DNA from 2 places in the Pontibacillus salicampi genome. Region 2 is predicted to be linked to the other one. Evidence: predicted binding sites of a transcription regulator. Region 2 holds the regulator's gene; the other holds the start of a gene.
What was found. The regulator LexA, encoded in region 2, represses DNA repair genes until DNA is damaged. The targets are predictions, from matches to a motif close to CGAACATATGTTCG.

Region 1: ACFFGV_RS06435 (YolD-like family protein) is a predicted target of LexA. The motif match lies at 1,970-1,983, and genes of this name have one in related genera.

Annotation. Positions count from the first base shown of each region.
Region 1 covers NZ_JBHLTP010000003.1:958,665-962,095, forward strand. The annotation lists gene ACFFGV_RS06415 (twin-arginine translocase TatA/TatE family subunit) at 1-44, shown strand, start outside; gene tatC (twin-arginine translocase subunit TatC) at 168-890, shown strand; gene ACFFGV_RS06425 (YozE family protein) at 981-1,202, shown strand; gene ACFFGV_RS06430 (YjcZ family sporulation protein) at 1,391-1,507, opposite strand; gene ACFFGV_RS06435 (YolD-like family protein) at 1,588-1,914, opposite strand; gene ACFFGV_RS06440 (PilZ domain-containing protein) at 2,356-2,739, shown strand; gene ACFFGV_RS06445 (exonuclease SbcCD subunit D) at 2,868-3,431, shown strand, end outside.
Region 2 covers NZ_JBHLTP010000012.1:168,400-171,830, reverse strand. The annotation lists gene glnA (type I glutamate--ammonia ligase) at 1-703, shown strand, start outside; gene ACFFGV_RS15585 (BA5345 family protein) at 911-1,549, shown strand; gene lexA (transcriptional repressor LexA) at 1,732-2,361, opposite strand; gene ACFFGV_RS15575 (YneB family resolvase-like protein) at 2,657-3,307, shown strand.

The sequences.
Region 1 (3,431 bases), on a different contig from region 2:
GTGATTCGAAGAAAGTAAACCAGGACCAGGATAAAAACACATAATCTAAACGATAAGAAGATGTAAGAGGCGAAACGCATTCTTACATCTTCTTTATTTGCTTATAGTACAGACATATAGAGGAGGTGGACTTCTTGCCAAACGATTATCAGTACACAGATCAAGAAATGAATTACACAGAGCACTTAGAAGAATTAAGAACAAGGTTGTTATGGATCTTCGGTTTCTTTGTTGTTTTTTTTATTGCCGGATTTGTCTTTGTAGAAGAAATATATCAATATTTTGTTAATAATATTGATTACCAGCTAACGGTATTAGGTCCTTTCGATATTCTGTGGATTTACCTTATGCTGGCTAGTATGGTAGCTATTACTGGTACCTTGCCTATTTTATCTTTACAAATCTGGTTGTTTGTAAAGCCGGCATTAACTCCGAAGGAACAGAAGGTCTCGTTAAGCTACATACCAGCTATCTTCTTATTATTTCTAGGTGGGTTGGCATTTGGGTATTTTCTTATCCAGCCGTTAATCTTTAATTTTCTCCTCTCTCTTGGACAGGATATGTTTCAAACGATGTTTACAGTCGAGAAGTATTTCAAATTTTTGGTGCGGGTAACGTTGCCGTTCGCCATTTTCTTTGAAATACCCATTATCGTGATGTTTTTAACCAGTCTTGGTATTGTCAATCCGATGGTGCTACGGAAAGTGAGGAAATACGCATATTTTGTACTCGTCATTATAGGTACTATGATTTCGCCTCCTGACTTTATTTTACAACTCGTTGTAGCTTTCCCGCTCATTGTCTTGTATGAAGTATCCATTATGCTTTCAAGTGTGGTGCAACGTAGAAGAGACCGTAAGTTGAGTGAAGCATTGTCTGAAGACACCTGAGTTTCACCCCGTTCATTGGATTGTTTTATATAACAAATCATGATATAACTAATAATTAACAGAGAATCTTCGGTGTAGGGGAGGTAAATCATGAAGTCATTTTATCATTACATGATGACGTTTAGAGGAAAGGAAAATCCGGATGAAGAAAGTAACCTAGCTGACTGGATTTTTTATGATCACAGCTTCCCAAAGCAATCTAAATCCTATGAGGAAATTAGTCGATATCTGGAGGGCAACGCACCTTTCGCATCGGCCCTCAGAACGTTTGATGATATATGGGACAAATATCAATTAGAAGAATTAGTGTAATTACAGCTAACTAACAAATGCCGTATCTCAATTTGGGATACGGCATTTTGTATGTGATACTGTCTGGAACTAGTCAATGGTGATTCGTAGGGTTTTAAAAAACGTATTAATGACAAACGTCTGGAATAGAGCCTGCGGCAATAAAAAAAAACACGACTACCGCCTAAAAGGGCGGTAATGCGTGTTTATTAGTAAACGAATGTAGCTCCAACAATAATCAAAAGGATGAATAGAACTACAATTAACACAAAACCTCCATAACCATAGCCGCCGTATCCTCCACCGTAGCCACAACCATAACTCATGAGAATCCCTCCTTTTTTCATAAGGTACTATACTATATGAAATTGGCAGGAAAAGCGTATGGGCATTTCATGTTTCCCTCTTAGCTTATTTGGATGATGGAAGCAATTTGAATAGTGTATGTGCTGTTATCCATTGTGATAAGCTTAATCGCTCGCTGCTGCGGTAAGAGCTTTTGGACAAACCCATGATATTCGTGAAACGATCCGTTATGGTACATGTGTAAATGAATTTCCTGCTGGTTTTCAAATGCTGTCATAATGGCAGTGTTTAATTCCTCCAACGCTTGCTCATCTAGCTCTGGGGCTTTCTCCAGTTTATCTTCCTCCCACATGTCTTTTAATATTTGAACGTGTTCCGGCAGCATCATAGATGTCCATTTAATGGTGCCTCTGTCTCGCAGTGACATATTATTCTCCCCTTCTTCTCGGAAATATGGTTCGCTCATATACTGTTATTATATACGAACAAATGTTTGTTTTTCAATGGTAAAGGAACGAATGTTCGTGTATAATAACAGAAGGAAGGTGATGAAGTATGCAGCGACAATCTGTTATGGATCAAATGAATACTACTTTAGAGATTGTATATATAGCCAATGATGGGACATGTACAAAAAGGAAGATAAAAATTTGTTCTGTAACACGAGAGAATGTATATGCATATTGCTATCTGCGGAAGCAGATGAGAACGTTTGTAAAGGAAAATATATTAGCCGCTCAAAAGCTACCTTCGTATCACTAAAAAATATTAATAAAATTTACATGACATTAAAAATGGAGTTGGCTGTCCCCCTTATTTTTGTTAAGATGCATAATAGAGTGATATTTTATGCGTGGGAGTCGATTACATGTTCAAGAAGGATAGCGTCGTTCATTCCTCATCCCCGATAGCGATGGAACGACGTGCTTACCCTCGCTACCAGCTCACCCCTTCATTAGAGGGAGTGATGCATTCCTTTACACTGATGAGAGATCGTCATATGAATGCCATTCAGGGGGAAGTAATAGATATTAGCGAGGGTGGATTGCAATTTGTAACATCAAATGATCTGCCGTTGGTGAGCGAAGAATTAATATCCATTCACTTTTACTGGAACAAGCAAAGAATTCAATTAACTGGTAAACTAGCCTGGATTAGACAAGAGGAAAAAGAAAACCGTGCTGGAATGGCATTTGGAAGTGAAACGAAGAAAAGTGAGCATTTATTACAATTACTTAACCACATAAGATGAACTGGAACAGCATGTTGTGCTGTTCTTTTTTTTACCTAGTGATTAGGTTAATAAGTGGAGCGAACCGTTTCCAATTGTACAGATATCGCTTATGATATGTGTGATAGGAATAGAGGAAGGAGATTCATATGAAAATACTACATACCGCTGATTGGCACCTAGGTAAATTGGTTCATCAGCTTCATATGACAGAGGATCAAGCCTACGTATTAAATCGAATAAGGGCATTAATAATAGAGGAACAGCCAGATGTCATTATTATTGCAGGAGATTTATATGACCGGGCTGTACCACCTAAAGAAGCAGTAGAGTTATTAAATAACACGCTGACGGAAATGATATTTGATTTGGGGATACCTGTCTTAGCAATAACAGGCAATCATGATAGCTCAGACCGGCTGCATTTCGGAAGTGAAATGTTTCGACGACAGCAATTATATCTGCAAACCCATATCGAGGGGTGTACGACACCAGTAACGCTTCAGGATGAATTTGGTAGTGTTCATTTTTATTTGATTCCATACATGGAACCTGCTGATGCCAGGCGGGCTTTTGAGGATGACGCTATCGTGACGCATCACCAAGCAATGGAAGCGGTTCTGACAAATATTCAGGCTACTATGAATGAGCAGGATCGCCATGTGCTCATCGGACATGCCTTCCTGGCTGGTGGGATGGAATCGGAGTCAGAG
Region 2 (3,431 bases):
TCAAACGTTCAAATTAGTAGTAAAAACCATTGCAAGGAAGCATGGATTGCATGCAACCTTTATGCCAAAACCGTTATTTGGTGTAAATGGTTCGGGGATGCACGTAAATATGTCCCTTTTTACTAATGGAGAGAATTCCTTCTTTGATGAGAATGGTGACCAGCAGTTAAGCAAAACAGCTTATCAGTTTATTGCGGGTGTTATAAAGCATGCAACGAACTTTACTGCTGTGACTAATCCGACCGTTAATTCCTATAAACGTCTCGTACCTGGATACGAAGCTCCATGCTATGTTGCATGGTCAGGGCAAAACCGTAGCCCGCTTATTCGTATTCCAGCATCCCGTGGCATGAGTACACGTATCGAGGTTCGTTCTGTTGACCCTGCTGCGAATCCATATCTAGCCATGGCAGTACTATTAGCATCAGGTCTGGATGGTGTGGAGAATGATTTACAGGCACCAACACCAGTAGATCGTAATATCTACGTAATGGATAAAGAAGAGCGGGAACGTAATGGTGTACAGGATTTGCCTGCTACGCTTGCTCAAGCGCTTGACCTCTTGAAACAGGATAAAACAATGGTCGACGCTTTAGGTGAACACCTATATGAGCATTTTATTGAGTCAAAAGAGATCGAATGGGATATGTTCCGTACACAAGTTCACCCTTGGGAACGTGAGCAGTATCTATCCACTTATTAATACTATTTTTATTTTAATATGTAAGGAGCTCTTGATGTTTTACGATCAAGGGCTCTTTTCATGCTTTGCATCAGTAACTTATTAATACTTAGTAGCAACTCCGAACAATATGAAAGAGCATAATCCATAATTCAAGGACACGGGATAAGAAACATGATTTACCAAAGCATGGCAGAATTGTAAAATGTAAAAGAGAGGAGGAACGATATGCATTTGGAAAGTAAGTATTTAATTAGATGGGGAATACCTGGCTGGATTGTTATCTTTTATGGTGCTGTACTTAATAGGCTCTTAGCATACAAGCCGATAACCTATAATAACGTGCCGCCACAGGAAGTAATTGTTGCCTTGCTTACGGCCGTTTCGATTGGAGTAATTGCAGGTTATCTAGTGCATCAGATTTATTTTGCGATGGATTGGATTCTATTAAATCGCTCTAGACAGGTGTCAGAGGAAATACTATCAGAGCTTAGCGCTGTTGGTATTGCTATTGAGGAGGATGCCATAGAACGAAAATACTTCCAAATAGAGTATATGTGGCAAAGTGCTCTTGCAAATGTTAAGGAAAAACATAAAATGGATTATTTGGCTGAACGGTATGCTTATCTATTAACCAGGACACATGAGCTTGGGATTCTTCAATTATCGTTGATTATCTGTTTAGCCATTTCCTGCTATTATCTGTTTGCTGGAACAAACGTAGTGATAGCATTTCTATTCTTATTAGCGAATGTAATAACCTGTTTCTTGGTCACTCGTTCCAAAACGTATTATTCTAAAAATGCTCAATACTTTATGACGAATGTATTGAAGGATTTATTGCACGAACAAAGAAGCAGCAGCTAATCGATACATAGGTAGGTAAACACTCATTGATGAGGTTCGTCAGCCTCTTCTTTCTAGTTACTATTACCTCATGATTTATGGGGGTTTCTAGGTCTTAGAAGAGTATGGAAAAGATTTCTGAAAAAACACCCTGATGGTATTTCCATCAGGGTGTTTGTCATTACATCGTTTATGGTTAGTAATTAGTGAATATTTCGATACAGCCCGACAACACGTCCTAAAATAGAAATGTTTTGTACGATGATAGGTTCCATCGTAGCGTTTTCTGGCTGCAGTCGAATATGATTGGATTCCTTGAAGAACCGTTTTACAGTTGCTTCTTCATCCTCTGTCATCGCAACGACAATATCACCGTTTTGAGCAGTTTGCTGTCTTCGTACGATGACCATATCTCCATCTAAAATCCCTGCTTCAATCATACTTTCACCTTGAACAACAAGTACAAATACTTCATCATCCTGGGTCGCCAGTGTGTCTGGTAACGGGACATATTCTTCAATGTTTTCAATTGCTGTAATCGGCATGCCTGCAGTGACCTTACCAATGACAGGAGCATAGGTCGCCTCTCCTCTAGGGATTTGGTTTGCACCTTCCTCCTCTAATTCTAGTACTTCAATTGCTCTAGGCTTAGTAGGGTCACGTCGAATGTATCCTTTTTTCTCTAATCGTGCCAGGTGACCATGCACTGTAGAACTAGATGCAAGGCCGACTGCTTCGCCAATTTCACGAACGGAAGGCGGATATCCTTTTTCTAGTACACGATCTTTAATGAAATCTAGTATTGTTTCCTGCCTTTTCGATAGTTTTGTCATATTCACTACACCTCGTACATATTCTTTATTACCTACATTGTACCACGCTTGGTAAGGATATACAAACATTCGTTCGCAAAAATAGTTGACAAGAACGGATGTTCGTATATAATAGAATACAGAAGCGAACAAAAGTTCTTATCGGAGGGGATCATATGTTTCAAAATCTATCAAAACTAGACATTGCTTATATTCTATTATTTGTGGCGAGCTTGGGATTTATGTATTATGCTATGGTGACGAGTTAATAGACTTTGAGTAATTCGTTAAGTTAGACGGAAAGTAAGGAGAGCATATGAAAGCAGTTATTTATTGCCGGGTGAGTACAGAGAAAGAAACACAAGTATCATCTTTGAAACGACAACGACAGGAGCTTCTCGAACTAGCAGAAGCCAATGATTTCGAAGTAATAAAGGTAATTGAGGAGCAAGCGAGTGGATATGATGTGGAAAGAGATGGGATATTTGAAGTGTTAAGCCTATTCACCGCCGAGGAAGCGAATATGTTACTTATTCAGGATGAAACAAGACTAGGTCGAGGAAACACCAAAATAGCCTTGTTTCATCAACTGAATAAGCTAAATATCCCTATTTATTCTGTTGCTCATAATGGAGCGTTACAGCTTTCTGAGTCAGATTCTATGGTGCTGCAAATCGTTGGAGTTGTTGAGGAATATCAAAGAAAGATTCACAACCTGAAAATAAAGCGGGGAATGAGAAAGGCTATAGAGGAAGGGTATGATCCTTCTGCTAATCTTTCTAATCAACACCTCGCGAAGGGACGGGAAAAAAAGGAATTTCCAGTAGAGGAAGTAGTAAGACTAAGAGATAACGGGCTTACCTTCCATGAAATTGCTGCAACGCTAAGAGGAATGGGACATGATGTCTCTAAAGCAACGGTTCACAGGCGGTACAGAGAAGTTCAATTACTTGAAAAAAACGATTAATCACGTTATTATAAAGCATGCGCAAGGCAAGCATCGATATAAATCGAACTTGCCTTTTTCCAATGAGTCCACAAACGAAATAAGATGCTCAAATAGGTGAGAGGACAAGTTTTATCATAAAGGA